4 regions of the Mesorhizobium sp. CO1-1-11 genome follow, and region 1 is predicted to be linked to each of the others. Evidence: predicted binding sites of a transcription regulator. Region 1 holds the regulator's gene; each other region holds the start of a gene.
What was found. Region 1 encodes LexA, which represses DNA repair genes until DNA is damaged. Its sites were predicted from a motif close to TGTTCNNNNTGTGTTCNG; they were not measured.

Region 1 (7,652 bases):
TGCGCGCCTGGCAGAAAGACGGGTTCGCCGAGATTTCACGGCGCATGGCAACGGACAAACCGTCCGGTGAGATCGCGGCGCAGGTGGTGATGGGGTGTATCAAGCGAGTGAGTAGGCAGTAGTGAGTAGTGAGTAGTGAGTTAGCAAACTCTCCAACCTCACTACTCACTACTCACTACTCACTTGTCTCAGCGCTTGGCGATCGGCACGTAGTCGCGCTCCGGCGCACCGGTATAGAGCTGGCGCGGACGGCCGATCTTCTGGCGTGGATCCTCGATCATTTCCTTCCACTGGGCGATCCAGCCGACCGTGCGGGCCACCGCGAACAGCACGGTGAACATGGTGGTGGGGAAGCCCAGCGCCTTCAGCGTGATGCCGGAATAGAAGTCGACGTTCGGGTAGAGTTTCTTCTCGATGAAATAGGGATCGGTCAGCGCGATCTTTTCCAGTTCCATCGCGATGTCGAGCAGCGGATCGTCCTTGATGCCGAGTTCGCCCAGAACCTCATGCGCCGTCTTCTGCATGATCTTGGCACGCGGATCGTAGTTCTTGTAGACGCGGTGACCAAAACCCATCAGGCGGAATGGATCGTTCTTGTCCTTGGCGCGGGCGATGAATTCCGGGATGTGATCGACATGGCCGATCTCGCCCAGCATGTTGAGCGCCGCTTCGTTGGCGCCGCCATGGGCCGGACCCCACAGGCAAGCAATGCCGGCGGCGATGCAGGCGAACGGGTTGGCGCCCGAGGAGCCGGCGAGGCGAACGGTCGAGGTCGAAGCGTTCTGCTCATGATCGGCATGCAGGATGAAGATACGCTCCATGGCGCGCGCCAGCACCGGGTTGATCTTGTACTCCTCGCACGGCACCGCAAAGCACATGTGCAGGAAGTTTGCCGCGAAACCGAGATCGTTCTTCGGGTAAATAAAGGGCTGGCCGATGTGGTACTTGTAGGCCATGGCCGCGATCGTCGGCATTTTGGCGATCAGGCGCATGGAGGCAACCATGCGCTGGTACGGGTCGGAGATGTCGGTCGAGTCATGATAGAAGGCCGACAGCGCGCCAACCACGCCGCACATCACCGCCATCGGGTGCGCGTCGCGGCGGAAGCCGGTGAAAAAGCGCGACATCTGCTCGTGCACCATTGTGTGGCGCGTTACGCGGTAGTCGAAATCGTCCTTCTGCGCCTTGGTCGGCAATTCGCCGTAGAGCAGGAGGTAGCAGACTTCGAGGAAGTCGCCATGTTCGGCCAGCTGGTCGATCGGATAGCCCCGATGCAGGAGGATGCCGGCGTCGCCATCGATGAAGGTGATCTCCGACTCGCAGCTTGCCGTCGAGGTAAAGCCGGGGTCATAGGTGAAGGCGCCGGTGGTGCTGTAGAGCGAGGCGATGTCGATGACGTCAGGTCCGACCGAGCCGCTTCGCACCTTGAATTCGTGAGTCTTGCCGGCGAATTCCAGCGTTGCCGTGGCCTCTTGGCCGCCCACATCCAGTTTTTTCGCAGCTTCGGTCATTGCAAACTCCTTCTTGTTTCCTCATGCCGGCAAAGGCAAAATCCGCAGAGCGACACGTCGAAATCACCGCAATGCGCGTATTCGCCACCGCATTCTAGGAGGTGCGTGCCAGATTGGGCCAAGGCCTAATGTTGCACTGCGAAACCCGCCTTTCAATGCCAATCTTCTTGGGCCAGTTTGCTCCTAATCGATTTGATCCGCTACGCGCGCCAGGCTTTCCTCACGCCCCAGAACGGCAAGCACGTCGAATACGCCCGGTGACGTGCTCTTGCCGGTCAACGCAGCCCGCAACGGCTGGGCCACGGCGCCAAGCTTGTGCCCGCCAGCCAGCGCAAAGTCGCGGATCGCGGCCTCGGCCGTGGCCGCCGTCCAGTCGCCTGACAGCGACTTCAAAGCTTCGTGAGCGCCACGCAGGATCTTGCGCGCGTCGTCATTGAGCAGGAGTGCCGCCTTGTCGTCGATCGGCAGCGGCCGCGCGGCAAACAGGAAGGCGGCGCCGTCGACAAGCTCGACCAGCGTCTTGGCGCGCTCCTTCAGGCCCGGAAGTGCTGCCAGCAGCTGCGCCTTGTTCTTCTCGTTGAGCCGCGCCGCCATCGCCGGGCCGCCCTCCAGATAGGGCAAGGTGGCGATAAAGATATCGAACAGCTCGGTGTCGGCCATACGTCGCATATGCGCGCCGTTGATCGCTTCCAGCTTGGCGAAATCGAAGCGCGCCGCGCCCTTGTTGACGTCGCCAATGTCGAACCACGAGACCATGTCCTCGATCGACATGATCTCGTCGTCGCCATGGCTCCAGCCGAGCCGCGCAAGATAATTGAGCAGCGCCTCCGGCAGATAGCCCATGGCGCGATAGGCTTCGACGCCGAGCGCGCCATGGCGCTTCGACAGCTTGGCGCCGTCGGCGCCGTGAATCAGCGGGATATGCGACATCGACGGCACGTCCCAGCCCATGGCGTTGTAGATCACGGTCTGGCGGGCGGCGTTGGTCAGGTGATCGTCGCCACGGATGATGTGGGTGACGCCCATGTCGTGATCGTCGACGACGACGGCATGCATGTAGGTCGGGTTGCCGTCCGAACGCAGGATGATGAAGTCGTCGAGATCCTTGTTGGGGAAGCGCACGTCTCCCTGGACCCGGTCCTGCACCACCGTCTCGCCCTCGGCCGGTGCCTTGATGCGGATGGCGCCCCTGACGCCGGACGGCGCCTCCGACGGGTCGCGGTCACGCCAATGGCCGTTATAGCGTGGCGGTAGGCCCTTGGCGCGTGCAGCTTCGCGCATTGCCTCGAGCTCGGCTGAAGTCTCGTAGCTGTAATAGGCCTTGCCCAGGCGCACCAGCTCCTCGGCCACCTCGCGATGGCGCGGCGCGCGCTCGAATTGGGAGACCGCGTCACCGTCCCACGAAAGGCCAAGCCAGGTCAGGCCATCGAGAATGGCCGATGTGGCCGCATCGGTCGAACGCTCGCGATCGGTGTCCTCGATGCGCAGCAGCATCGTGCCGCCGGTATGCTTTGCATAGAGCCAGTTGAAGAGCGCCGTGCGCGCGCCGCCGATGTGCAGATAGCCGGTCGGCGAGGGGGCAAAACGGGTGATGACCTTGTCGGGCATGGAACTCTCGGAAAACGTCTGAAGCTGGGTGCAGAGCGTGCGGACTTTCGCGCGTTGCGCGTTCATGTAGCATAGGACGTCGAGGGCGCAAGGGGCAGACCCGATGACTGGACGAGGCCGGGGCTTGGATCGGGGCGAGGATGCCGCTATCGGCGTCAGCGAGCGATCCCTGTTTGCGGCGCCTGCGACGATCCCACTGCCATCTCCGCTCGTGGCTGCACCCGAAACCAGGTCGCTGCAGGCAGGTGGGCAGGCGCCGGCGCCGGCTCCTGCCGCGGGCAGGATCGTGCGCGTGCGCCGGCAAATCGGCCTGGTATCCTTGCCTCGCCTGCGCCATGGCGTGGCCCGGGCGGCGGAGCTTGAACTCGACCGGGGCATCGCGTTCCTGCTGGTGCCGGTCTGTCTGGCCGTTGGGGCGATCGCCTATTTCTCGCTGGCGTCCGAGCCCGACTTTGCAAAGCCCGTCGCGGTCGTGGTGCTGATGGCGGTCTGTGCCTTCGTCTCGCGTTCCTGGCCCAAAACCCATCTGTGTCTCATGGCAGTGCTGTTGTGCGCGCTGGGCCTGCTCGCGGCGAAGGTCGAAACATGGCGAGCCGGAACCCGGATGCTGGGTTCGGAAATCTCCACGCAACTGACCGGCCGCGTGGTCTCGCTCGAAGAGATGGAGAGCGGCCGCATCCGGCTGACCATGGACGTGATTTCGACCGCCCGGCCAAAACTGCGCTATGCGCCGGAAAGGGTCCGGCTTTCCGCACGCAAGATACCGCCGGGAATGACCGCCGGCTCGCTCATCACAGGCTACGCCAAACTGTTGCCGCCGACCGGCCCGGTGCGGCCGGACAGCTACGACTTCTCTTTCGACAGCTATTTCGCCGGCATCGGCGGCAGCGGCTTCTTTCTCGGCAATCCAACGGTTGTTTCCGCCGACGACGGTGAGATGCCGCTATCGGCTCGCCTTTTTTCAGGCATCGAAAATGCCCGCGAAGCCATCGCCGACCACATCAGGGGCAGCGTCGGCGGCGCTGAAGGCGAGATCGCGGCGGCGCTGATCGTCGGCGTGCGCGCCGGCATACCCGATGAAATCAATGAAGCGATGCGGCGTACCGGCATCTATCACATCATCTCTATTTCGGGACTGCATATGGCGCTTGTGGCCGGCACCATCATGGGTCTGCTGCGTGGTGCCTTCGCGCTGTTTCCAGACTTTTCCGCGCGCCGGCCGGTGAAGAAATACGCGGCCGCCGCCGCACTGTTCTCGATCGCCGCCTATCTCATCATTTCCGGTGTCGTCGTTGCCGCCGAACGCAGCTTCATCATGCTGGCGGTGATGCTGATTGCCGTCTTCTTCGATCGCGCTGCCCTGACCATGCGCAATCTGGCGATCTCGGCGATCGCCGTGATCCTGGTCTCGCCTCACGAGGTTGTCGGCCCGAGCTTTCAGATGTCGTTCGCCGCGACCGCGGCCCTGGTTGGCGCTTATGCCGGCTGGGCCGATCACCATGCAGGAAAGACGCGGCCACCGCCGCCAAAGCGTTCCCTGGCGGGATTCCTGACGCGAAAATTCCTGCTGGCGACAGGAGGATTGGCCATGACGTCCATTATCGCCGGCAGCGCCACGGCACTGTTTGCCATCTGGCATTTCCAGCGGGTATCGCCGCTCAGCCTGTTCGCCAATCTGGCCGTGATGCCGATCGTGTCGGTCGTGATGTTCCTGGCCGTCGCCAGCGCCCTGCTGATGCCATTCGGACTGGATTGGCCGGCTCTCTACCTTATGGGCAAGGGCCTGACAGCAATGATCGCCGTGTCGGCGTGGATATCGGAGCGCTCTCCGGTCGATGGAGTCGGGCTGATTTCGCAGCAATCCGTGCTGCTGGTCACCGTCGCGCTGGTTATCGCGACGATGGCGACGACATGGCTGCGGTTCGCGGCGCTGCCATTCGCGCTTGCCGGCCTGTTGACTGTGTCGCACACGCGCGCGCCCGATGTGCTGATCTCGGAAGATGCGCGGCTGGTCGCGCTGCCGATCGGCAATGGCGAACTGGCCGTCAACCAGGAACGTCCGAACGAATTCGCAACCGACAACTGGAAGCGCGCCCTGATCTCCGAAACAATCGTCAAACCGGAAATGTTCGACACGACAGACGGGCAATTCGATGTTGCCAGTCCCACCGACCTGCCGCCAGGATCGCCTTTCTACTGCCGCGAAGGCCTGTGCCTTGCCAGGCACCCTTCCGGCGCGATCATTGCCTATGTCGAGGACCGCAAGACCACCTGGAAAGCCTGCGCTTTCGCCGACCTGATCATCGTCAATGACGCAACCGCCTATGACGTCTGCCACAATCCACTGGTTCTCGTCGTCACCAAACGGCAGCTCGCCCGCAAGGGAAGCGCTGCCGTCTTCTTCAATCCCCAGTCGGCCACGACCCGGGCCGCGATCGCATTCGCCGTCGACGGACCATACCGGCCCTGGCACGAACAGCGAAAATTCTCACGCGAGGCGAGGGGGCTGCCGCCGTACAAAAAACCCGACAAGCCCGATGGCAAGCCGGCTCAGTAGCGCCTGATCAACCCGACCAGCTTGCCTTGTACCTTGACCCTGTCCGGCCCGAAAATGCGTGTTTCGTAGGCTGGATTGGCGGCCTCGAGCGCGATCGAAGCGCCTTTGCGGCGGAACCGCTTCAGCGTCGCTTCCTCTTCGTCGACCAGTGCCACGATAATTTCGCCCGGGCTTGCCGTGTCGGCATTGCGGATAATGACCGTGTCTCCATCGAAGATACCGGCCTCGATCATCGAGTCGCCCTTGACCTCCAGCGCATAGTGCTCGCCGCCCATGATCATGTCCGGCGGCACCGAGATCGAATGCGTCTGATGCTGGATGGCATCGATCGGCACACCGGCGGCGATACGGCCCATGACCGGGATGGACACGGCTGAAACCGCATCGTCGTCGTTGCCGGCCGCGGGCAGGCGCGAAGGCGCAGCGGCCGGCCTGATCTGGCGTCCGGCGCTGCCTTGGCCAAGGCTGCCTTGGATGATGCTTGGCGAGAACTTCTTTGCCGCATTGAGGCCCGGCGCGATCGAGTCCGGCAGCCGCAGCACTTCCAGCGCGCGTGCCCGATTGGGTAGCCGGCGAATGAAGCCGCGCTCCTCCAGCGCCGTGATCAGGCGATGGATCCCCGACTTGGAGGCAAGATCGAGTGCTTCCTTCATCTCGTCGAAGGAAGGCGGTATCCCGCTTTCCTTGAGCCGTTCGTGGATGAACATCAGCAGTTCATGTTGCTTGCGTGTCAGCATGGCGGCCCCCAAGACATTGAACGAAAGGTTGAACCAGAATCGAAAAAACAAACCCAGAACAAACACTATCTGTTCCAGTTGTGTTCTGCAACCGTTTAAAGTTTAATGAATTTGTTAAGGGGTCGGAAGTTTTTTGCCCGCGACGGCGGGCAGCAACCAGCCCTTTCCGCCATCGGCAGGCGCATTGAAATCGTTTTGGTTAATGGCCTGTGGCCCATCCGCCGACGAGGCTTTGGCATCAGCTAGTTGGAAGGTTCTCCTCGGGGGGACGTATAATTCGCGGAGCCATTATTCGCGGAACGAAACGAAACCAAAATGCCAACGATTGGTAGCTTCGGGCGGCCATGGATCCGGGCGTTCGGCGCACCGGCCAGCGCGTTCGAATAGGCGTCGCTGAGGTTATCCCGAACCCGCCTTCAAGCTGCCGGCGCGAGCGGCGTATCTGGTAGCGCCGCTGTCTTCGCTGTGGACATAGACGTGCAGTGTGTAGCCGATATGCGCCGTCATCAGCGCCTTGGCCCGCTCGATGTCACGGTCGAGCGCCGCTTCCATGATCGCGGTATGGTGTTCGATCGCAATCGCTTCGCGCAGCGCTTCGATTGCCTCTTCATAGCCATCCTTGAGGCCGGCCGCGGCCCGCAGTGTCGGCGCCAGACCAAGAAAGCGATGATGCCGGCGCAGCTGATCCGAGATCGTCGAGCGGAACCGCAACAGCCAGTCGCATGTGGCGGCGCTCAGCAGCGCCGCATGGAAGGCCTCGTGGTTCTCGTCCCATCTGTCGACGGCCGCGTCCGAGGGATCGTCGACCGCCGTCTTGCAACGCGAGAGCCGGTAGTAGGCGGTGACCACGGCATCCTCCCACTCCCTGCCGCCTTTTTCCATCGATTCGAGGAACAGGGGTATCTCGACCACCATCCTGGCGCGTGCCAGATCCTCCAGCTCGGCCCGCGACACCGGAGCCACGGCAAAACCACGATTGCTGATGGCGGTGACCAGGCGTTCGGCCTCGAGCCGCGACAGGGCTTCGCGCAACGGTGTCCAGCCGACGCCATAGGTGCCGCGCAGCGCACTCAGTTTGAGCGGGGCGCCGGGCATGAGGCGCGTGGTCAGGATGTCGCGCCGCAACAGCTGATAGGCGGCTTCCGTTTTTGTGGAACTCGTTTCATCCCGCATGGTGATCAATCCGTCGTCTGGCGAAAGTATATATGATATTGGGTCACAGCAACAATTATATATAAT
Region 2 (7,652 bases), on a different contig from region 1:
CGGGATCCTTGAGCAGCGGCTCGAGCGGGCCGAGGCCGACCATCTCGTCGACGATGTCGTCAACCAGCGCGTCGAGTTCGGCGGTGTTGATCGCCATCCGCTCCTGGCGGGTCTTTTCCGATACGAAATCATGCACTTGCCGGCGCATCTCCTCCTTGGGCAAGCGCTCCAGCGCGACGAGATTGATCTCCTCGAGCAGCATCCGGTGGATGCGCACGCGGGCATCGAGCACCTTGTTGGCATTCTTTGCCGGCGCCGCCTCCGCCTTCGCCGGCAAAGCCTTCCGGCTGGTCGGGATGACGACTGCATGATGCGCGACCGGCGTCGATTCAGCCGGGCGCGGACGCGCGTCACGATTCTGCAGGGTGGAAAAACGGCTGGTCATCCAGCTTTCCTTTTCAAGAGGCCCCTGCCGAAGCCGAACAGCGACTTCGACTTGCCCGCGGTTGCCACCGCCTCTTCCGGAAGGATGATCTTCTTCAGGTCGTTGACGACATTGGCATTGGGATCGATCTCGTGCAGCGGCACGCCGCGGTCGACCGCCTCGCGCACCAGCCGGTAGTTGTTGGCGATCCCGCCGACAAAATGCTCGCCAAGGATTTCCTGGACGTCCGCCTGCTTGATGCCGTTGTCGAACATCTTCTGCTCGAAACGGTTGACGATCACGTTCGGCTTCACTTCCTTGCCGGCGGTCTCGTAGACGGCCTGGATCAGCCGCTGCGTATGGCGCAGGCACGGCACCGTCATTTCGGCAACGATGTAAAGCTTGTTGGAACCGAGCAGTACCGTTTCCGTCCACGGAAACCAGGTGCGCGGCATGTCGATGACGACATTGTCGAAATAGGCCGAAACGAGGTCCAGCATGCGCACCACGACATCGGTCTTGAATGAGCGCATTTCGGCCGGATGCGTCGGCGCCGCCAGCACACACAGTCCGCTGGCGTGCTTGGACAGCATCACATCGAGCAGTTGCCGGTCGAGGCGCTCAGGCTGGTTCTCGATTTCGGTGATGTCGAAACGCGGCTCGAGATCGAGATATTCGGCGCAGGCACCTTGCTGGAAATTGAGGTCGACCACGCAGGTCGAGGCGCCGCGCGTCACCGAATGATGCAGCTGGAACGCGGTCTGCAGTGCCAGTGTCGTGGTGCCGACGCCGCCGGCGGCGGGCATGAAGGTATAGATCTGCGACTCGGTGTTTTCCTCGCGCCCGGGCCCCTGCAGAGCCCGCACGACCGAACGCACCAGATCGGCCGTGGTGATTGGCTTGACCAGGAAATCGGCGACCTTGAGCTGCACCAGGATGCGCACGGCCGCGGCGTTGAACTCCTGGGTGACCACGACCACCGGTGCCTTGCCCTCGAGCCGGCGCATGACGCGCTGCAGGGACTCGATCTCCTCGAGTTTCGCTGCATCCATGTCAACGATGACGACGCCGAACTCGGCCTCCTGGACCTCGCCGCGCAGCTCGGTAACGTTCTTCTCCACCGTCATGAGCTGGATGATCTCGGAGGCGGCAAAGGCCGTCTTCGTGTCCTGCGCGAAGGCCCGGTCTGTCGAGACGAGCAGGATTTTCTTGGTGCTGTTTGCCATTCTCGCCGCCTGTGAGATCGATCGCCGTCTGGATCAGTTGTCGGTGGTCGTTTGCGCTGCCTTGGCACCGGCCGCCTGATCGGGCGTGACGGGTCCGGCACTGCCACGCTTGGCAGGCACGAGAAGTCTCGTGTTCTGGACGCCGTACTTCCACGGGTCGACCATCTGCATGACGGTGTTGGCGGCCTGCGCCTCGCCGGCGCCGGACGTCACCCCTTCGCTGCGCACGTAGTCGTCGCTGGTGCAGCCGCTTGCCAGGCCGGCAAGAAGCAGGCCGATGCACGATCTCAGGATCAGACGCATGGCTCAGTCCTTCGGCAGGTCGAGGAAATGACCGACTTTGGTGGCAGGAGCGGCCCGTGCGGCACTGCCGTCGGCCAGCGCCAGCGCGCGGCCCGTATCCGGCGCCTTCACCTCCTCGGTGTTGTTGAGGAAATAGTCGACATTGCTGGCTGGCTGCGTGCCATCGGTCGGCTCAGCCATTTTCTTCGACGGATCGACCGGCTTGACCAGATAGGGCGTGACGATGATGACCAGGTCGGTCTCGCGCCGCTGATAGGATTTCGACGAAAACAGCGCTCCAAGCACCGGCATCTTGCCAAGGCCGGGAATGCGAGACGTGGTAATGTCGTTCTGGGACTGCAAAAGCCCGGCGATCATGAAGCTCTGGCCGTTCTTCAGGTCGACCGAGGTCTTGGCGCGGCGCACGATGAAGCCGGGCACGGAAATGTTGCCGATATTGTAGGACGCCGACGCATCGATCGAGGAGACTTCCGGCGCGATGTCGAGGCTGACCAACCCGTCCTTGAGTACGGTCGGCTTGAAATCCAGGCTAACGCCATATTTCTTGTAGCTGACCGAAATCTTGCCGTTGTCCTCCGAAACCGGGATCGGAAATTCGCCGCCGGCCAGGAAGCTCGCTGTCTCCCCTGAACGCGCGATCAGGTTCGGCTCAGCCAGCCGACGGGCAAGGCCGCGCTCTTCCAGCGCCTTAATGGCAATGTCGATCGAGACGCCGTTCGACAGCAGTCGGCCGATGATCTCGCCGGTCCCCGCCGCTGGGACCGTGCCCGGATCCAGTGAAATGTCGCGACCGCCGAAGCCGTAGGCGAAATTGGCGCTGTATTTCGCGCCCAGGTCCTGCCCTGCCTGGCGGTTGATCTCGACGAACCGGACATTGAGCTGAACCTGCTGCGACGAAGAGATATTGACCGAGTTGATCACTTCCTCATTGCCGGAAAAGCGGCTGGCGATCTTGCTTGCCTTATCCGCTGCAACCGCGTCATCCGCCTCACCCGACAGCACGACACGGCCGTTGGCCGAGCCGACCTTGATCTTGGCGTCCGGCACACTGGCACGGATAGTGTTCGCCAATTGGTCGGTGTCGAGCGTCACCTCGATGTCCACGGTGCCGACGAGCTGCTTGTTCTGGTCGAACAGCGCAATGCCGGTGGTGCCGAGATTGTTGCCCAGCACATAGAAGGATTTGTCGGTCAGCGGGTTGACGTTGGCGATCTCCGGATCACCGATGACGATCTGGTAGAAGGCCGCGCTCGTCATGATCGTCTTGGGCTTGCCCTTGGCAACCTTGATCGACGCATTCTTGGTCGACGAGACATAAACGATGTCGTTGTCCGCCTTCGCCGCTCCGGGCAAGGCAAGCACGCCGCTCGCAGCCAGGGTAAACGCCATCGCCAGGGCGCGCACCAAGCGCGACCGAGCCGTCATTCGATATAGGGTACGCATCAACATTGTCCCGTCCCGCCCGGTCCCCACCGGTCTTTACTTCTGGTCCCGCGTTGGAACCTGATATTCCTCGGCCTGCGTGCCGCGCGTCACGATGATCGTCTTGAATTTCGGCTTCTCCGGCTCCTTCGCTATGGCATCGAACAAGGAGCCGGCCACGGCCTGCGTCTTGGAAGCGACGGATCCGCCGAAGGAAGAGATGGTGGTGACGCCGTTCTTGCCATCGCCGCCTTCGCTGGCGGAGCGAAGCGACAGCGACAGCGTTCCGACGGTGCGGGCAAGCGCCACTTTCTGCGCGCCGTCGCTCGTCACCTCGAGGGTCACGGAATTGGCCACCTGCGGCGTCGTCTGGCGCTCGTCGGCGCCCTGCCCGACGCTGAGCACCTTGGCGTCGGCAACGACGATCTCCGAGGTGATGGTCGAACCGGCAGCCCCTTGCGCGTTCTTGGCGACTTCCTGGATTTCGCCGGCATCGCGCGTCAGCACGACATCGACCCGGTCGCCCGGCGTCACGAAGCCACCGACGCCGGCGATCTCGTCGGTGCGGATGGTGACCGCCCGCATTCCGGGCGTCAGCATGTTGGACAGCGTTGCGCGGCCGTTCGGTCCCGACAGCTTGGTGAGCAGCACCGGCTCGTTGATCTCGATCGGCGACAGCGCGACCCGACCGCCTTCGCCGAGCAATCCATCGATGGTGGCAAAGGCGCCCTGCGGAAGGGAATCCTGCGGCCACGGGATTTCGCTGAGCTTGGCGCGGTCGAGCTCCATGCCGTAGCGCAACGGCGCGTTCGCCACCACGATGGTCTTGAACTCGATCCTGGGCGCGGCCGGAGCGGCGATCGAGGCCGTTTTCTCCTGGGCATCGGCCTTCGCTTGGCTCTTGACCCAGAAATCCGCGGCAAAGATCGAGATCGCGCCGAAAACGGCGGCGATGCCGATCATCGTTATGGCCTTGCCCCTCACGCCGAAAACCCCTGATGCCCGTCGTTTCTTGTTATGTTGGGCTCACGCTAGGCGGCATTGTTAAAGAATCAGGAATATTGCACGGCGGCATTTGACCTATTTCCGCCCGCTTGGTTATCGAATGGTTTTAGGGTAAGAGCAGTTAAATCCCCGAACGTAACAGGAACCTCCGTCGCTTGGCGCTGAAAAGCGTGGCAGTATCGACGGGGTGATTCGCAGCTTGGACTCTATGGCAGGCATGGACGACAACAACGATCTTTTCGGCAATCTGGAAAAACAGCCGCAGCCGGTTCGCACGCCGGCGCGCCCGGCGGATCCGCTGGTACAGGCGGCCGCCAGGCGTCCAGCCGCAACCAAGGATGGCAGCGAGGGCTACAGCGCCGCCGACATCGAGGTGCTTGAGGGCCTTGAGCCGGTGCGCCGCCGGCCAGGCATGTATATTGGCGGCACCGACGACAAGGCGATGCACCATCTGTTCGCCGAGGTCATCGACAATTCGATGGACGAAGCGGTTGCCGGCCACGCCACCTTCATCGATGTCGAACTCTCCGCCGACGGCCATCTCACGGTTACCGACAATGGCCGCGGCATTCCGGTCGACATGCACCCAAAATTCAAGAAGCCGGCGCTCGAAGTCATCATGACGACGCTGCATTCGGGCGGCAAGTTCGACTCCAAGGTCTACGAAACATCCGGCGGCCTGCACGGCGTTGGCGTCTCCGTCGTCAACGCCCTGTCGGATCATCTCGAGGTCGAGGTGGCACGTGGGCGCCAGCTTTATCGCCAGCGCTTTTCGCGCGGCGTCCCGGTGACCGGACTGGAGCAGCTCGGCGAAGTCCACAACCGGCGCGGCACAAAAATCCGCTTCCACCCCGACGAGCAGATTTTCGGCAAGGGCGCCGCCTTCGAGCCGGCGCGTCTCTACCGCATGACGCGTTCGAAGGCTTACCTGTTTGGCGGCGTCGAGATCCGCTGGACCTGCGATCCCTCCCTCATCAAGGAAAAGGATCAGACACCGGCCAAGGCGGAATTCCATTTCCCAGGCGGCCTCAAGGATTATCTGAAGGCGTCGCTCGGCGATGAATTCCAGGTGACGCGCGAAATCTTCGCCGGCAAGAGCGACAAGCAAGGCGGCCATGGCTCGCTCGAATGGGCGGTGACCTGGTTCGGTGGCGACGGCTTCATCAATTCCTACTGCAACACCATCCCGACCGGTGAAGGCGGCACCCACGAAGCCGGCTTCCGAAACGTGCTGACGCGCGGCCTGCGCGCCTATGCCGACCTCGTCGGCAACAAGCGCGCCTCGATCGTCACCTCGGAAGACGTCATGATCTCGGCCGCCGGCATGCTGTCGGTGTTCATCCGCGAGCCGGAATTCGTCGGCCAGACCAAGGACAGGCTGGCGACGATCGAAGCGATACGCATCGTCGAGACCGCGATCCGCGACCCGTTCGACCATTGGCTGGCCGATAATCCGCAGGAAGCCTCGAAGCTGCTCGACTGGGTGATCGCGCGCGCCGACGAACGGGTGCGCCGCCGCCAGGAAAAGGAAGTGTCGCGCAAGAGCGCGGTGCGCAAGCTGCGCTTGCCGGGCAAGCTCGCCGACTGCACGCAGAACGCGGCGGCGGGTGCCGAACTCTTCATCGTCGAAGGCGATTCCGCCGGCGGCTCGGCCAAGCAGGCGCGCGATCGTGCCAGCCAGGCCGTCTTGCCGCTGCGCGGAAAAATCCTCAACGTCGCCAGCGCCGGCAATGACAAGCTGGCCGCCAACCAGCAGATATCGGACTTGATCCAGGCGCTCGGCTGCGGCACGCGGTCAAAATACCGTGACGAGGATTTGCGCTACGACCGCGTCATCATCATGACCGACGCCGACGTCGACGGCGCACACATCGCTTCGCTGCTGATCACCTTCTTCTACCAGGAGATGCCGGCGCTGGTGCGCGGCGGCCATCTCTATCTGGCGGTGCCGCCGCTTTACTCGATCAGGCAAGGCGGCAAGGTCGCCTATGCCCGCGACGACGCCCACAAGGACGAGCTTCTGCGCACCGAATTCACGGGGCGCGGCAAGGTCGAGCTTGGCCGCTTCAAGGGCCTGGGCGAAATGATGGCCGCGCAGCTCAAGGAAACCACCATGGATCCAAGGAAGCGCACCTTGCTCAGGGTCGATGTGAACGAAGTCGATTCCGCCACCAAGGACAGGGTCGACGAGCTGATGGGCACCAAACCCGAAGCCCGCTTCCGCTTCATCCAGGAACGCGCCGAATTCGCCGAGACGGAAGTGCTGGATATCTAGCCGCTGGCGCGTTTAGCTTGCGTTCCTGACATGGAGACCAGCATGTGACCTGGGCGCGGCTGAAAACCTATTTCGAGACGAGCCTGGCCGGGCTGACGCAACCGACACGCTCGGACTGGATTTTCGCGCTGCGCACCGTTTTGGCCGGCATGATCGCATTGCTGGCCGCTTACGCGCTGAAGCTCGACCATCCGCAATGGGCGATGATGACGGTGTTCATCGTCGCCCAGCCGGTTGCCGGTATGGTCCTGGCGAAAGGCTTCTACCGCCTGCTCGGCACGCTGGCCGGCGGTGTCGCGGCAATTGGCATCACCACGGCATTCGGCACCGGCCCCTGGATTCTGGTGACGGTGCTTGCTGTCTGGATTGGCATTTGCACCTTCGTCTCGTCGCTGCTGCGCAATCCCGAAGCCTACGGCGCGGCTCTTGCAGGCTACACCGCAATGATCATCGGCCTGCCCGCTTTCGGACAACCGCATCTGGTCGTAGACCTCGCGGTCGCGCGTTGTGCCGAGATCGTGCTCGGCATCGTCTGCGCCGGCCTGACCAGCCGACTGATCCTGCCAAAACTGGCCAGCGACGCCATCGTCTCGCGGCTGAAACGCTGCATTCTCGACCTCGCCACCTATGCCGGCGGTGCGTTTTCAGGCGGCGACCGGGCAACGCTGATCGGCCTGCACCGGAAGCTTGTCGCCGATACCCAGACGCTTGGCGAGATGCGCGCCTATGCCAGGCTCGAAGCGCCGAGCTTCGCGCCGCGCGCGCATCCGGTGCGGCGCACCATCGGACAACTGCTTTCGGCACTTTCGGCGGCGCGCGCGCTCTATTCGCATGCCGCTCCCAAAAACGCCGCCCTCATCCCGGTGCGCTCGGAACTGCAGGCCCTTGTCAGCGAACTGGCAGCCAAGCCGGGAGCGCTGGACGATACCTCATCCTGGGTGGCGCGGCTCGACGCGATCTCGATCAGGGCCAGGCAAATGCCCGACGCCTCGATCGAGCCGGGTGAGGACAGGGTCGGCACCATTACCCGCCTTACCATAGCGGCCGATTTCGCCGA
Region 3 (7,652 bases), on a different contig from region 1:
GCCGGCGCGCATGGCGCTGTAGATTTCGAGCGGCGCCAGCAGGCGCAGCGAAGGCGCGAGCCGGTCGAAGACCTCGGTGCGTGCCCCGCCTAACCTTGCCGCCAGTTCGGCGTCACCGGACAGATCGTCGAAGAAGCCGTCCAGCAGCAGGCGGACGACCCGGGCGTAACTCCATCGTCCAGCCAAGTCCCCAAGCGAATGGCCTCGGATCGTCAGGCGGCCGCCCAGGCCATCCACGTCGGACAGCACGGTTTCGGCCGCCACCACCTCATCGAGCCCGTTCGCCATGGCCTTGTCTCCTTGAAGCTTTTCCTGGTGGGAGATAAGGATGGGCGCCATAAGCATCAATCTTGATCAATAGAATCAATATCCGAGCTCGATATGTCCGAATGGTTGTCGCGGGAAGAGGCGCTGGAAAGGCTCCGGGTGAGGCCGCAGACGCTCTATGCCTATGTCAGCCGCGGCCGCATCGGCATGCGCCCGGATCGGGCCGATCCGCGCCGCAGCCAGTACCGCGCCGACGACATCGCGGCGCTGGCAACGCGAAGGGCGCGCGGGCGCAGCCCCTCGGCCATTGCCGAAAGCGCGATCGCCTGGGGCGAGCCGTCGCTCGTCACCGCGATCTCGACCGTCTGGCACGGCAACCTCATCTATCGGGGCCGGGATGCCGTTGCGCTGTCCGACCATGCCACGCTGGAAGAAACCGCTGGACTGCTCTGGGCTCTGTCCGGCCCGGTCCATTTCGAAGCATCGCCACCAGATGCGCCGCGCCCGACCGGCCGCGCCCAGGCGTTCGTGCAACTCGCTTTGCTTGCCGGCCAGGCGCGGTCTTCGCTTGGACGAAATGCTGCCTCGCTGTGCACTGATGCCGCACGCGCGATCGGTGTGCTGGCCAGCGCCCTCGGTGCCGAGGCGGGGCCGGAACCGGTGCACCAGCGATTGGCGCGGGGCTGGTCGGTGGACGATGAAGGCGCGGATGCGATCCGGCGTGCGCTTGTGCTGCTTGCCGATCACGAACTCAACGCGTCGACCTTCGCGGCCCGCGTCGCCGCCTCGACCGGAGCCTCGCCCGCCGCTTGTCTGCTGGCCGGCCTGACGACACTGTCAGGTCCCCGCCACGGCGGCGCCGGCGAAGCCGTGATGCAACTCGCCGAAGACGCGGGACGGCATGGTGCCGATGCCGCGATCCGGCACTGGCTTGGCCACGACCGGCCACTGCCGGGATTCGGCCACCAGCTCTATCCCGAGGGCGATCCCCGGGCCACGGCGCTTCTGGCGGCCTTCGACAACACCGATGAAACATTGCGGTCGCTGGAAACCGCCGCCATGGCGGCGACCGGCGCCCAACCGAATATCGATTTTGCCCTGGCCGTGCTGGCGCGCAGCCTTGGCTTGCCGCGCGATGCACCGTTCCACCTCTTCGCGCTTGGACGCAGCGTCGGCTGGGCGGCACATCTGGTCGAACAGATCGTGACCGGCAGCATCATCCGGCCGCGCGGCCGCTATGAGGGATTGCTGCCGTAAATCGCGTGAGCGCTATGCGCTCACGACATCGTATCGAGCTTGCGCTGCATGGCCGCGATCTGGTCCTTCAACTGCTGCAGATCGTCGGACTTCTCCGGCGCTTCCTTCCTGGCCGGCTCGGCGGGGGCCGCTGCCGGTGCCGAGCCGGCGGGCGGAAAAGGCGTGAACAGCCGCATCGCGTTCTGGAACATTTCCATGTTTCGGCGCGTCTGTTCTTCCAGCGCCTTGATCGGCGTCGCCATCTTCATCACGTCCAGTGGCGACTTGCCGATGGCGCCCTTCATCTGCTCGCGGAACCGCTCTTGTTCCTTGGAGAAGGCGATCATCGATTGCTCGAGGAAACTCGGCACGATCATCTGCATCTGGTCGCCGTAGAAGGCGATCAGCTGGCGCAGGAACGGGATCGGCAGCATGTTCTGCCCGTCCTTGTTCTCCAGCTCGAAGATGATCTGGGTCAGCACCGGATGCGTGATGTCGTCGCCGGTCTTGGCGTCCTGGACGGTGAACTCCTCGCCCTTCTTGACCATCTCGGCCAGATCCTCGAGCGTCACATACGTACTCGTCCCCGTATTATAGAGGCGGCGATTGGCGTATTTCTTGATAATGATAGGGTCGTCTTTTGCGGCCATCTGCATCCTCCCCGGATCCCGGCACGCCTGAGTAAGCAGCCGGTAACGATTGCGCCCTTTTTGAGGATATGCGCAAAAGCCCTACAATTCCAAGCAGTTTGTGCACTGCGGGATCATATAATGCTGCATAGCAGGCAAAATATGCTGCGCGGCAGCGACCGGACCGCCGACACCACGATGCGCGGCCCGCTTGCGGCGCATCGGCGCCATGCCGATTTCCGGTTTGACTTGGGGGTGGGAAAGGGCAAAAAAGTCCTCAACGGCACAACAACACCCTTGAAGTCTGGAGAAGAAAATGTCCGCTTCCATTGTCATTGCCAGCGCCGCGCGCACGGCTGTAGGCTCCTTCAACGGCGCCTTCGCCGCCACGCCCGCGCATGAGCTCGGCGCCGTCGTCGTGCAGGAACTTTTGGCGCGTGCCGGGGTCGAACCGGCCGAGATCGACGAGGTCATCCTCGGCCAGGTGCTGACCGCGGCGCAAGGCCAGAACCCGGCCCGCCAGGCCTCGATCCTTGCCGGACTGCCCAAGGAGACCACCGCCTGGGGCCTCAACCAGGTTTGCGGTTCGGGCCTGCGCGCCATCGCGCTCGGCATGCAGCAGATCGCCACCGGCGACGCCAAGGTAATCATTGCCGGCGGCCAGGAATCGATGTCGCTGTCGCCGCACGCCGAGCACCTGCGCGCCGGCGTCAAGATGGGCGACTACAAGATGATCGACACCATGATCAAGGACGGGCTGTGGGACGCCTTCAATGGCTACCACATGGGCAACACCGCCGAGAACGTCGCCCGCCAGTTCCAGATCACCCGCGACGACCAGGACCAGTTCGCACTGGCCTCCCAGAACAAGGCCGAGGCCGCGCAGAAGGCGGGCAAGTTCAAGGACGAGATCGTCGCCTTCACCATCAAGGGCAAGAAGGGCGATACGGTTGTCGATCAGGACGAATACATCCGCCACGGCGCCACGATCGATGCCATGACCAAGCTGAAGCCGGCCTTCGACAAGGATGGCACGGTGACCGCCGCCAATGCCTCCGGCATCAATGACGGTGCCGCCGGCGCGCTGCTGATGAGCGAAGCGGAAGCCGCAAGGCGTGGCATCACCCCGCTGGCGCGCATCGCCTCCTGGGCGACCGCCGGCGTCGATCCGGCGATCATGGGCACCGGACCCATTCCCGCTTCACGCAAGGCCTTGGAACGGGCCGGTTGGTCGGCAGGGGATCTCGACCTTGTCGAGGCCAATGAGGCGTTCGCCGCACAGGCCTGCGCCGTCAACAAGGACATGGGCTGGGATCCCTCGATCGTCAACGTCAATGGCGGCGCCATCGCCATCGGCCACCCGATCGGCGCCTCGGGCGCCCGCATCTTCAACACGCTGGTCTTCGAAATGCGCCGGCGCGGCGCCAAGAAGGGGCTGGCCACCCTATGCATCGGCGGCGGCATGGGCGTCGCCATGTGCGTGGAGGCTTTCTGATAGACTTTGGACGGGCGGCGCAAGCCGCCCGTTTCACATGTGGTGCCTGTCGTAAATCCAGTGCCTGCCAAGCCCGACAACAGGGCGATTTCAAAAGGGGAAATGCATGACCAAGGTTGCAATCGTCACGGGTGGATCGCGTGGCATCGGCGCGGCGATCTCGATCGCTTTGAAGAACGCCGGCTATTCGGTTGCCGCGAACTACGCCGGCAATGACGAGGCGGCGGCGAAGTTCAAGGCGCAGACCGGCATTCCGGTCTACAAATGGTCGGTCGCCGACTATGACGCTTGCGCGGCCGGTATCAAACAAGTCGAGGCCGACCTCGGCCCTGTCTCGGTGCTGGTCAACAATGCCGGCATCACCCGCGACGCCATGTTCCACAAGATCACCCGCGAGCAGTGGAAAGAGGTGATCGATACCAATCTGTCCGGTGTCTTCAACATGACCCATCCGCTGTGGGGCGGCATGCGCGACCGCAAGTTCGGCCGCGTCATCACCATCTCCTCGATCAACGGCCAGAAGGGCCAGGCCGGTCAGGTCAATTACTCCGCCGCCAAGGCCGGCGACATCGGCTTCTCGAAGGCGCTCGCCCAGGAAGGCGCCCGCGCGGGCATCACCGTCAACGTCATCTGCCCTGGCTACATCGCCACCGAGATGGTCAAGGCAATCGACGAAAAGGTGCTCAACGAGCGCATCATCCCGCAAATCCCCGTGGGTCGCCTTGGCGAACCGGAAGAGATCGCGCGCTGCGTGGTCTTCCTCGCTTCGCAAGATGCCGGTTTCATCACCGGCTCGACCCTCACCGCCAATGGCGGCCAGTACTTCGTCTGAGACGTCTGCTCGCGCAGTCCAACGCTGCGGATTCATGCGTACCCTGCGATAAGCGGACCGGAAAATCGGTCCGCTTCCAAATGGCGCCTGACTCTTGGAAGACGCCGCTGTGACGCAATGCCCCAATCCGGCACGCAAAGCTTAATGCCGGTAGGCGCGTCTGTGCGAACCCTGTGATCAAGCCTGTGGATTCTCGGTGGATAAGCTGTTCACAACACAAGATATTGGGGGAACAAAAAGAGAAAATACGGCCGGCGCTGCTTTGTCGCCGATTCGTTCCGGCTTTGAGCCCAATGTTAAGATTAATGGCCGCGATAAGCTGCTATTCTTTAACGTCGAGTTTAGAAAGATTAACAGTTTCATAAGTTTAACGGGGCGCGCACCGTATCGCCCTCATCGTTCCCGGCGAAAGTTAACGGAAGGACCCGCCCAGCATAAAACGGGCCAGTTCGGCGATTCAGCATGTGGTGAGACTCGTGGAAACAAAATCCATATCTAGCCGTGAACAAAAGCTGAATCTGACGGAGTCGCCGATTCGTCGCTGATTCGTTCCAGACTCGTTCCAACTGTTAAGCAGGGGCTGATTTGCGGAGTGAGACGGGCGTCTCCGGAACCCTGCCGGAACATTCTGCTTTCGCTTCGCGCCCGAAATCCCTATGTGTCGGCTGTCATACGCGCCGTCCTGGCACGCTCCCGACCACGAGAGGCCAGAAAGCCTTATTTCCGAGCCGATGAACATCCAGCCGAAACACACCGAGCCGCTGATCCTGTCGGGCCGCGACGTGACCGCCGTGCTTGGGCCGACCAACACCGGCAAGACCCATCTCGCCATCGAGCGCATGGTGGCGCACGAAACCGGTGTCATCGGCCTGCCGCTGAGGCTGCTGGCCCGCGAGGTCTACACGCGCGTCTGCGAAAAGGTCGGTGCCAACAAAGTGGCGCTGATCACCGGCGAGGAGAAGATCCAGCCGCCGGGCGCCAGATATTCGGTCTGCACCGTCGAAGCCATGCCGCGTGAAACCGACGCCGCCTTTGTTGCCATCGACGAGGTGCAACTGGCCGGCGACCTCGAGCGCGGCCATATCTTCACCGACCGCATCCTGCATCTGCGCGGCCGCCAGGAGACGCTGCTGCTTGGCGCGGCCACCATGCACGGCATTCTCCAGCGGCTGCTGAAAGGCATCTCCGTGGTGACGCGGCCGCGGCTGTCGCATCTGGCCTATGCCGGCTCCAAGAAACTGACCCGCTTGCCCAGGCGCACCGCGATCGTTGCCTTCTCCGCCGACGAGGTCTATGCCATCGCCGAACTCATCCGCCGCCAGCAGGGTGGTGCGGCCGTCGTGCTCGGGGCGCTGTCGCCCCGCACCCGCAACGCCCAGGTGGCGCTGTTCCAGTCGGGCGATGTCGACTATCTCATTGCCACCGACGCGATCGGCATGGGCCTCAACCTCGACCTCGACCATGTCGCCTTCGCCCAGAACCGCAAGTTCGACGGCTACCACTACCGCAATCTGACGGCGGCGGAGCTCGGCCAGATCGCCGGCCGCGCCGGCCGGCATCTGCGCGATGGCACGTTCGGCGTCACCGGCCAGGTCGATCCGCTGGACGAGGACCTGGTCCAGAAGATCGAGGGCCATGACTTCGACCCGGTGAAGGTGCTGCAGTGGCGCACCGCCCAATTCGATTTCGCCAGCCTCGATGCGCTGAAGCGCTCGATCGAGACCAACGCCCCGGTCGAGGGTCTGACACGCGCGCTGCCGGCCGTCGATGCGCAAGCGCTCGAACATCTCTCCCGCGACGAAGACATCCGCGCGCTCGCCACCAACGCCAAGCGCGTGGCGCTGCTGTGGGAAGCCTGCGCCCTGCCCGACTATCGCAAGATCGCGCCTGCCCAGCATGCCGACCTCATCGCCTCGATCTACATGGATCTCGCCCGGCAGGGCCATGTCGACGAGAACTACATGGCCGAACAGGTGCGCCGCGCCGACACCACCGAGGGCGACATCGACACGCTGTCGCACCGCATCGCCCAGATCCGCACCTGGACATTCGTGTCGAACCGGCCCGGCTGGCTGGCCGATCAGGCACACTGGCAGGAAAAGACGCGCGAAATCGAAGACAGATTGTCGGATGCGCTGCATGAGCGGTTGACGAAACGCTTCGTAGACCGCAGGACTTCCGTCCTCATGCGGCGCCTTAGAGAAAATACCATGCCTGAAGCCGAAATCAGTCCTACCGGAACCGTCCTTGTCGAAGGCCATCATGTCGGCGAGTTGCAAGGGTTCCGCTTCACCGCCGACCAGACCGCCGGCGGCGAAGACGCCAAGGCCGTGCGCACTGCCGCGCAAAAAGCGCTTGCCGCCGAGTTCGAGGCACGCGCGGAGCGCTTCGGCGCCTGCGCCAATGGCGATCTCGCGCTCGGTTCGGACGGCACGCTGCGCTGGATCGGCGCGCCGATAGGCACGCTGGTCTCGGGCGAAGACGCGCTGAAGCCGCGCCTGGTGTTGCTGGCTGACGAACAGCTGACGGGTCCGGCGCGCGACAAGGTCGCGGCGCGAGCCGAACGCTTCGTCAATTTCCAGATCGAGTCGTTGTTGAAGCCGCTGGTCGATCTGAAAAACGCCGAGCAGATTTCCGGCATCGGCCGTGGCATCGCTTTCCAGCTGGTCGAGAATTTCGGCCTCATCAACCGTCGTGACATCGCCGAAGAGATGAAATCCTTGGACCAGGAAGGCCGCGCGGCGCTGCGCCGGCTTGGCGTCCGCTTCGGCGCCTACCACGTGTTCGTGCCGGCGCTGATCAAGCCGGCACCCGCCGGGCTGGTGACGCTGCTGTGGGCGTTGAAGAACGACGGCAAGGACAAGCCAGGCTTCGGCGACGTCGTCCACGCGCTGGCGTCGGGCCGCACCTCTGTTGTCATCGACCCGGCCTTCGACAAGGCCTTCTACAAGCTCGCTGGCTACCGCAATCTCGGCCGCCGCGCCGTGCGCATCGACATTCTGGAGCGGCTGGCCGACCTGATCCGCCCGGCGACCAACTGGAAGCCCGGCCTTGGCCAGCGTCCGGACGGCGCCTATGACGGCCAGTCCTTCATGGTGACGCCGCCGATGATGTCGATCCTTGGCGCCACCGCCGACGACATGGAAGAGATCCTCAAGGGTCTTGGCTATCGCGCCGAGCCGAAGCCGGCCGC
Region 4 (7,652 bases), on a different contig from region 1:
TCGAACCGAAATTGCCCTGCCCGTCGATCAGCGGCACGCGCAACGACCAGTCCTGCGCCATGCGCACCAGGGCGTCATAGATCGAGGCGTCGCCATGCGGATGGTATTTACCCATCACGTCGGCGACGGGGCGCGCCGATTTCACATATTTGCGGTTCCAGTGATAGCCGCTCTCATGGGCGGCATAGAGGATGCGACGGTGCACCGGCTTCAGGCCGTCGCGCACATCGGGCAGCGCACGACTGACGATCACGCTCATGGCGTAATCGAGATAGGAGCGCTGCATCTCCTCGATGATGGATATCGGCTCGATGCCGCTAGGGCCGCCGTCTGTGCCGCGCGGTGTCTTCTGGTCGGTCAAATCGGATCACAATCTAATCAGGAATCACTCGCTGCTTATATAGGAAGCGAGGCCGAAACTCCAATGTCCGGGGCACTTTTCCAGTGTCAATTTTAGCGGTAATTTCAAGTGGATACCACTGATTGCGACGATATGGCCACGACCTTTCGCCGCCAGCAAGGCAAAAGCCGGCAATGGACCGTTTTCCCCAGACGAACGCCCCGAGCGCGATCAATTGGAGCTCCTGGCAACTTTTCAGCGGCTGCCAACGCGCCCGGACCGATACCGGCCAGGCGTTTCGCCCATGACGCGCCGAAACCGGCGGTTGAAGGTCGACAGATCGTTGAAGCCGGCTTCGAAAGCAATTGCCGAGATGGCATCGTTGGACGTGCGCAATCGCACCGCCACACGATGCAATCGGGTCCTGAGCAGGTATTGATAGGGCGTCATGCCGGCAACCTGCCGGAAGGTGCGCAGGAAATGATAAGGACTGGTCGCGGTCTCATCCGCCAACGCTGGAAGCGAGACCGGTCCGTCGGCATCCAGTTCGATCCGCCTCACCGCCTCGGCAACCCTTTTCTGGTCGCGGCGGCTTGGATCGCGACTGGCGTGCCTTGCGCCTGAGATTGTCGCCACGGCGGCACCGGCGATGCGCAGGGCAAGTTCCTCGAAGGCGCCTGCGTCGGCCATGTCGCGCGCGGCTTCCGCCTCGGCCAGCAGCGGTGCGATGGCGGGTAACGGCGGCAGGCGGGGCGTCTCGAAGGTGAGCTTCCCAGCGCCCGGTACGTCGGCGACGATCCGGTCCATATAAGCCGGCCCGAAATGGAAGGAGAGGCAACGGTCGCCGCTGCCATGCTCGTGCCCGCATTCGTAGCATGTGCCGGAATTGCCAAGCAGGAGGCTGCCTGGCGCGAGCATTGCGGTGCCTTGCTGTGCGCGATAGCGGAAGGTGCCACTGGTGACCGCCGCGACGCAAAAATCCCGATGGACTTCCTCGAACGGCCGATCGCCGGCGCTGGCCGTGCAGATCACATCCGCCACGTGCCAGCCAGGTCCGGATGCAAGGGTATTCGCGGTCGCCGTCATGGCTGAAATATAGCAATTTTTCCCAAGCCCAAAACCCCGGCGGCACCTATTGCTCGCGGTCTCCTGACAAGAAGAGATCGCAGCCATGCCCGACCAATCCACATTTGCCGAAGCCTTGCACAGTCCCGGACCGATCCAAGGGCTTGCCGAAAAACTGAGCCTTTACGGCCGCTTCGTCGGTGCGTGGACGTTTGACGCCGCGCGCCATCTCGAGGACGGCACGGTGCTGACCGGACGCGGCGAGGTGCACTTCGGCTGGGCGCTGGAAGGCCGCGCCATCCAGGATGTCTGGATCCTGCCCGCGCGTGACGCCGGCCCCTCGCCATCGCTTGGCAAATGGACCTTTTACGGCACGACGCTGCGGGTCTATGACCCCGGAATCGATGCCTGGCACATCTTCTGGAGCGACCCGCGCAACCAGTATTTCAGCCGCCAGCTCGGCCGCGCCGAAGGCGACACGATCGTGCAGGTCGGCGCCGACGGCACTGGTTCCTCGGTACGCTGGAGCTTTTCGCGCATCACCGAGAATTCCTTCCGATGGCTCGGCGAGCGCTCGCATGACGGCGCGGACTGGCACCTCGAAGTCGAGTTCCTGGCGCGTCGTCAAACTAAAAGATGACCCCACAACCCTTAGTAACAATGGAGAAAACCATGTTCGATCATATCTCGATCGGCGTTCGCGACGTCACTGCCTCCAAACGTTTCTACGATGCCGCGCTGAGGCCGCTCGGCTTCACTTGCGTCAGCCAATCGCCGGGTTCGCTCGGCTATGGTGTCCAGGCTGTCGCGCCCCAGGCTGTCGCGCTGTGGGTCAACGAGGCGGCGCGCCCGGTGCCGGCGGACGAAAGATCCGGCCTGCATTTCTGCTTCGCCGCGCCGACACGGGATAGCGTCGGTGCCTTTCATGCCGGGGCGTTGCGCGAAGGCGGCAGCGACAATGGCGGACCGGGCCTGCGCGCCGACTATGGCGAGAACTATTACGCGGCCTTCGTTGTCGATCCGGACGGCTATCGCCTGGAGGCCTATTGCGGCGCTGCCGCCTAACCTGCGGTTCTGACTGTTCCCACCGACCGGGCTTTGCTCTACCAATGTGGGTACGGGCTTGGCCCGGCGGGAGGGTCAGCGATGCCGAGTTTCGACAGCCTGTTCAATGCCTTCGTCACCATTCTCGTGACCATCGATCCGCCTGGGCTGGCGCCTCTGTTCCTCGCCGTGACACGCGGCATGAACCGCGAGGAGCGCAGCCAGGTTTCCGTGCGCGCCTCGGTCATCGGTTTTCTGGTGATGGCGCTGTTTGCGGTGGCCGGCGCATCGATCCTGTCGGTGTTCGGCATCACCTTGCCGGCGTTCCGTGTCGCCGGCGGGTTCCTGCTGTTCTTCATCGCCTTTGAAATGGTGTTCGAGCGCCGGCAGGACCGCAAGGAAAAGATCGGCGACGTCGCCATCACCAAGGACATGATCCACAACATCGCCGCCTTCCCCCTGGCGATCCCGCTGATCGCCGGCCCCGGCGCGATTTCCGCGACGGTGCTGCTCTCAGGCTCGTTTCAGGGTTTTGCGGCGCAGGCGGCCCTGGTCGGCATCATTCTTGTCTGCCTCGTCATAACCTATCTGGTATTCGTGCTGTCGGAACGCATCGACCGCATCCTCGGCCAGACCGGCCGCTCGATCCTGACCCGCCTGCTCGGGGTTATCCTGGCGGCACTGGCCGTGCAGTTCGTGGCAGATGGCATCAAGGCGCTGATGGCCTCGTAGGCCCGCTTATTTTGCGGTCGTATCGATGACTTCAAAGTCGTGGGTAATCCTCGCGGTCTTGGCCATCATGGCGGAGGCCGAGCAGTATTTTTCGATCGAAAGGTCGATTGCCCGCTTGACCTTGTCGCTGGACAGCGCCCGACCCTTGACGATGAAATGCATATGGATGCGGGTGAACACTTTGGGATCGGTTTCGGAGCGGTCGGAATCGAGCTCGACCACGCAATCCTCGACGGCCTCGCGCCCCTTTTCGAGGATATGGACGACATCATAGGCCGAGCAGCCGCCGGTACCGATCAGCACCAGTTCCATCGGGCTCGGTCCCGGCGTCTTGCCTTCCGGGCCTGACGCCGTGCCCAGCACGACCTTGTGGCCGCTGCTGGACTCGCCGACGAAGGTGCGCTCCTCGACCCATTTTACCCGTGCCTTCATCGCCAGTCCTCTTACGTCTCTGATCGCGCCAACGTCAGCTCAAAACCACCATGCAAAACCCCGAAAGTCCATGCGGACCCTCGGGGCATATCAAGTAAAGGCATTCGCTATTTGGTGCGGCTTTCGATCAGAACGGAATTTCGTCGTCCAGTTCGCGCGACGAACCACCGCCACCGCCGCCCCTGGGAGCGTTGCCGCCACCGCGGTTGAACCCTTCGTTCGGGCTCGACTGGCCGAAATCGGAACCACGGCTGCTGCCGCCACCGCTGTAGCCGCCAACCTGACCGCCCTCACCCTGGCCACGCGCGTCGAGCATCTGCAACTCGCCGCGGAATTTCTGCAGCACGACTTCGGTCGTGTATTTGTCGGCACCGGTCTGGTCCTGCCATTTGCGCGTCTGCAGCTGGCCCTCGACATAAACCTTCATGCCCTTCTTCAGATACTGCTCCGCCACCTTGGCGATGCCCTCATTGAAGATGACGACGTTATGCCACTCGGTCTTTTCCTTGCGCTCGCCGGAATTCTTGTCGCGCCAGCTTTCCGACGTCGCGATGCGAATGTTGACGACCGGCTCGCCCGAGTTCAGGCGGCGGATTTCAGGGTCAGCGCCGAGATTGCCGACCAGAATGACCTTGTTGACGCTACCCGCCATGATATTTCTCCGCGCTATCCGAAACAAATTTTTGTCGCAGCACCTTACAGGCTACGCACGTCAGCCGCTTGCCAAGGCTGGCTTTTCCCACAAGGTTTTTGTTCCCTTTTCGTTCCTATATGCACCGCCGCCAATTGTCAAGGAATGGCAGCAATGCCGGAACGCCGCATATGGGTCTCAAAACAGCGCTTGCCAAATCGATAAGTATCGACTTATGCTTTTGTCATGATCGAAGCAGAGATTTTCCGCGCCTTGGCCGACCCGACACGCCGCGCCGTCTTTGAGCGTCTCGCCACAAGCGAGATGAGCGTGTCGGAATTGCGCAGCGGCCTGACGGTGTCGCAACCGGCGGTGTCGCAGCATCTGGCGGTGCTGCGGGGCGCCGGCCTCGTGGTCGAGCGGCGCTCCGGCCGCAACGCCTATTATCGTGCGGATCCGCAGGGGCTTGCCCCGCTGCTCTCATGGATCGAACGCTACCGTACCTTCTGGCCGGAGCGCATCGAAAGGCTGAAGACGGTTTTGAAGGACATGGATCAATGAACAGCCAAAGCGAAGTCTCTCCCGATGCGATTGAGTTCGAATACGATCTTGCCGAGCCGCCGGAAAAGGTTTGGCGGGCGCTGACCGTGCCGGAACTGCTCGCCGCCTGGATGATGCCCAACGACATCAGGCCGCAGACCGGCAGCCGCTTTGCCTTCGCCGGTCAAGACGCGGCGATCGAATGCGAGATTCTCGATGCCGAGCCCGAACGCCTGCTGCGCTATTCCTGGCGCGAGCGGTCGGACGATGCCGCGCACCCACTCGACAGCACCGTCACCTTCACACTCGCCCGAACCGTTTCCGGCGGCACGCATCTGCGCATCCTCCATGACGGCTTTGCTCGCAAGGCGATGCCGGCCGTGGCCATGGCGGGGGCAGGCTGCCGACTTTCGCTGCACGGGACCGGCACGCCTATAGCCGCGAACACCCCACGCCTTCTGCTGCTGCACGCGGCTTGAACACGGAAAATTGGAGACAGAAAATGAGCGGTGTTGCCAGTCTTGTGCCGATGGTAATCGAGCAATCGAGCCGCGGCGAACGCGCATTCGACATTTTTTCGCGGCTGCTGCGCGAGCGCATCGTCTTCGTCAACGGGGAGATTAACGACGACGTCTCGGCGCTGGTCTGCGCGCAGCTTTTGTCGCTGGAGTCGGACAATCCCGAGAAGGAGATCTCGCTCTACATCAACTCGCCGGGCGGCATGGTGACCAGCGGCTTCGCCATCTACGACACGATGCAGTATATCAGCTGCCCGGTGTCGACCGTGTGCATGGGCTTTGCAGCATCGATGGGATCGTTCCTGCTGATGGCGGGCACGGCCGGACGGCGCATCGCCCTGCCCAACGCCACCATCCTGCTGCATCAGCCGCTGGGCGGCTTCCAGGGCCAGGCTTCCGACATCCAGCGGCACGCCGAACGCATCGGCCAGACCAAACGCCACATGACCGAACTCTACGCCCAGCATTGCGGCCGCAGCTATGAAGACGTCGAACGCACGCTCGACCGCGACCATTTCATGACCGCCCGCGAGGCCCAGGCGTGGGGAATTGTCGACCATGTGTTCGACACCCGCAAAAAGGCTGCGTAGGACCAGAGTGAGTCAAACCCTGCTGCTTGTCGAAGATTTGACGATCCCGCTCTGGTTCCGGTGGCGGCAGGCCCCTATAACAAGGGGATGACCGACACTCATCGATCAGGAACATCGCACCGTGTCACGGCCGCCATGGTGCTTGCCATCGTCGGCCTTGTGTCCAGGTCGGCACTTGCCGACGAGGCCTCGTCGTCGGTTCGGAAAGGCGCCCTGCCCGGCGTAACCGGCGGCTATCGCATCGCCAAGCCGGCCCCGGTGCCCGAACCCGACGACGCGTTCCCCAGCAGCGGCAACGGGCAGTTCAAGATCGGCAATACCAATGTCAGGATTTCCGGCAGCATCACCGTCGATGTCGGAGTTGGCGGGACCAAGCCACCCAGATAGGCAAAGATCGGGCCTTCCAACTGGAGCCCGCCAAAAGAACAGCCCCGCCGTGCCTTGGGCAAACGGGCGGGGCTTTTCTGGATCTCAAACCCATTTTTGCCGGGAGTGTACTGCCGGCGTTTGATTTCGGATGCTTCGCGGCATTCAGCCGACGATCCGACTAGCAGTCTCTGATTTTCAGGGATACGGCAGGTCACGGTTTGTCGGGTGGCGCAAACGCCTGCCCTTGGCACTTATGCCTGCCGCGGCTCCAGTAACAACTGAAGCCCTGGGGGACTATCCGGTGGCGTCATGCTCCGCTCCTCTTGTCCGTTGCGACATTGTCGTCGTGAAGCGCAAATCGCAAATGCCTGCGGCGTCTCGCAGGCCGCCTTGGGGCGGCGAGGCCATCGATAGACGGCCGGCTTCGCTGACTTCGCAAGACTGCTCCCGTGAGTTGGCCGCGTCAACCATCAATAGCCGGTTACGGAAAAATGTGATCGCCGGAAGCTTACGTTCGGGTCAGCTTCCGCACAGCTTTGTCAGGAGCGTGTTCGGTCTTTGTTCTTTCCGCTTGCCCCCTCGCGCGAAAGGCGGTTAAACGACTTCTGTCGAGAATTGTGGCGTCTCTCGACGTGGCGGCAAAAATAACTACATAGGGAATGGCCGGGGAAACCCGCCTATCCCACAAATTCCAGATCTGAGGCGGCGACCTGACATGGCCGACCATAAATATCTTTCCATTCGCGGGGCGCGCGAACACAATCTGAAGAATGTCGATCTCGACCTGCCGCGTGACAGCCTGATCGTCATGACCGGCCTGTCGGGCTCCGGCAAATCGTCGCTTGCTTTCGACACCATCTATGCAGAAGGCCAGCGCCGCTATGTCGAGAGCCTCTCGGCCTATGCCCGGCAATTCCTCGAAATGATGCAAAAGCCCGACGTCGACCAGATCGACGGCCTGTCGCCGGCCATCTCGATCGAGCAGAAGACCACGTCGAAGAACCCGCGTTCGACGGTCGGTACCGTCACCGAGATCTACGACTATATGCGCCTTCTGTTTGCCCGCGTCGGCGTGCCCTATTCGCCGGCCACCGGCCTGCCGATCGAGAGCCAGACGGTCAGCCAGATGGTCGACCGGGTGCTGGCCGTCGAGGAAGGCACGCGCCTGTTCCTGCTGGCGCCCATCGTGCGCGGCCGCAAGGGCGAATATCGCAAGGAACTGCTGGAGTTGCAGAAGAAGGGCTTTCAGCGCGTCAAGGTCGACGGCGTCTTCTATGAAATCGCCGATGTGCCGGCGCTGGACAAGAAATACAAGCACGACATCGACGTCGTCGTCGACCGCATCGTCGTTCGCGGCGACCTTGCCACAAGGCTTGCCGACTCCATCGAGA

Region 2: parE (DNA topoisomerase IV subunit B) is a predicted target of LexA. The motif match lies at 4,450-4,467, and genes of this name have one in related genera.
Region 3: LB554_RS22695 (helicase-related protein) is a predicted target of LexA. The motif match lies at 5,007-5,024, and genes of this name have one in related genera.
Region 4: LB554_RS12170 (single-stranded DNA-binding protein) is a predicted target of LexA. The motif match lies at 4,365-4,382, and genes of this name have one in related genera.

The regions. Positions count from the first base shown of each region.
Region 1 covers NZ_JAIUHE010000022.1:102,362-110,013, reverse strand. Annotated here, with positions in the region: gene lpxB (lipid-A-disaccharide synthase) at 1-122, shown strand, start outside; gene gltA (citrate synthase) at 189-1,511, opposite strand; gene gltX (glutamate--tRNA ligase) at 1,695-3,119, opposite strand; gene LB554_RS23975 (ComEC/Rec2 family competence protein) at 3,223-5,676, shown strand; gene lexA (transcriptional repressor LexA) at 5,670-6,413, opposite strand; gene LB554_RS23965 (GntR family transcriptional regulator) at 6,813-7,586, opposite strand.
Region 2 covers NZ_JAIUHE010000009.1:165,381-173,032, forward strand. Annotated here, with positions in the region: gene LB554_RS12760 (CpaF family protein) at 1-385, opposite strand, end outside; gene LB554_RS12765 (CpaE family protein) at 382-1,590, opposite strand; gene LB554_RS12770 (hypothetical protein) at 1,624-1,893, opposite strand; gene LB554_RS12775 (type II and III secretion system protein family protein) at 1,897-3,342, opposite strand; gene cpaB (Flp pilus assembly protein CpaB) at 3,373-4,299, opposite strand; gene parE (DNA topoisomerase IV subunit B) at 4,538-6,595, shown strand; gene LB554_RS12790 (FUSC family protein) at 6,640-7,652, shown strand, end outside.
Region 3 covers NZ_JAIUHE010000020.1:84,172-91,823, forward strand. Annotated here, with positions in the region: gene LB554_RS22660 (citrate synthase/methylcitrate synthase) at 1-288, opposite strand, end outside; gene LB554_RS22665 (citrate synthase) at 382-1,524, shown strand; gene phaR (polyhydroxyalkanoate synthesis repressor PhaR) at 1,545-2,153, opposite strand; gene LB554_RS22675 (hypothetical protein) at 2,235-2,462, opposite strand; gene LB554_RS22680 (acetyl-CoA C-acetyltransferase) at 2,449-3,627, shown strand; gene phbB (acetoacetyl-CoA reductase) at 3,734-4,459, shown strand; gene LB554_RS22690 (hypothetical protein) at 4,656-4,958, shown strand; gene LB554_RS22695 (helicase-related protein) at 5,191-7,652, shown strand, end outside.
Region 4 covers NZ_JAIUHE010000009.1:25,931-33,582, forward strand. Annotated here, with positions in the region: gene gyrA (DNA gyrase subunit A) at 1-361, opposite strand, end outside; gene LB554_RS12145 (helix-turn-helix transcriptional regulator) at 596-1,426, opposite strand; gene LB554_RS12150 (hypothetical protein) at 1,512-2,045, shown strand; gene LB554_RS12155 (VOC family protein) at 2,078-2,470, shown strand; gene LB554_RS12160 (MarC family protein) at 2,552-3,181, shown strand; gene LB554_RS12165 (OsmC family protein) at 3,188-3,613, opposite strand; gene LB554_RS12170 (single-stranded DNA-binding protein) at 3,741-4,265, opposite strand; gene LB554_RS12175 (ArsR/SmtB family transcription factor) at 4,491-4,805, shown strand; gene LB554_RS12180 (SRPBCC family protein) at 4,802-5,263, shown strand; gene LB554_RS12185 (ATP-dependent Clp protease proteolytic subunit) at 5,287-5,892, shown strand; gene LB554_RS12190 (hypothetical protein) at 5,980-6,279, shown strand; gene uvrA (excinuclease ABC subunit UvrA) at 6,977-7,652, shown strand, end outside.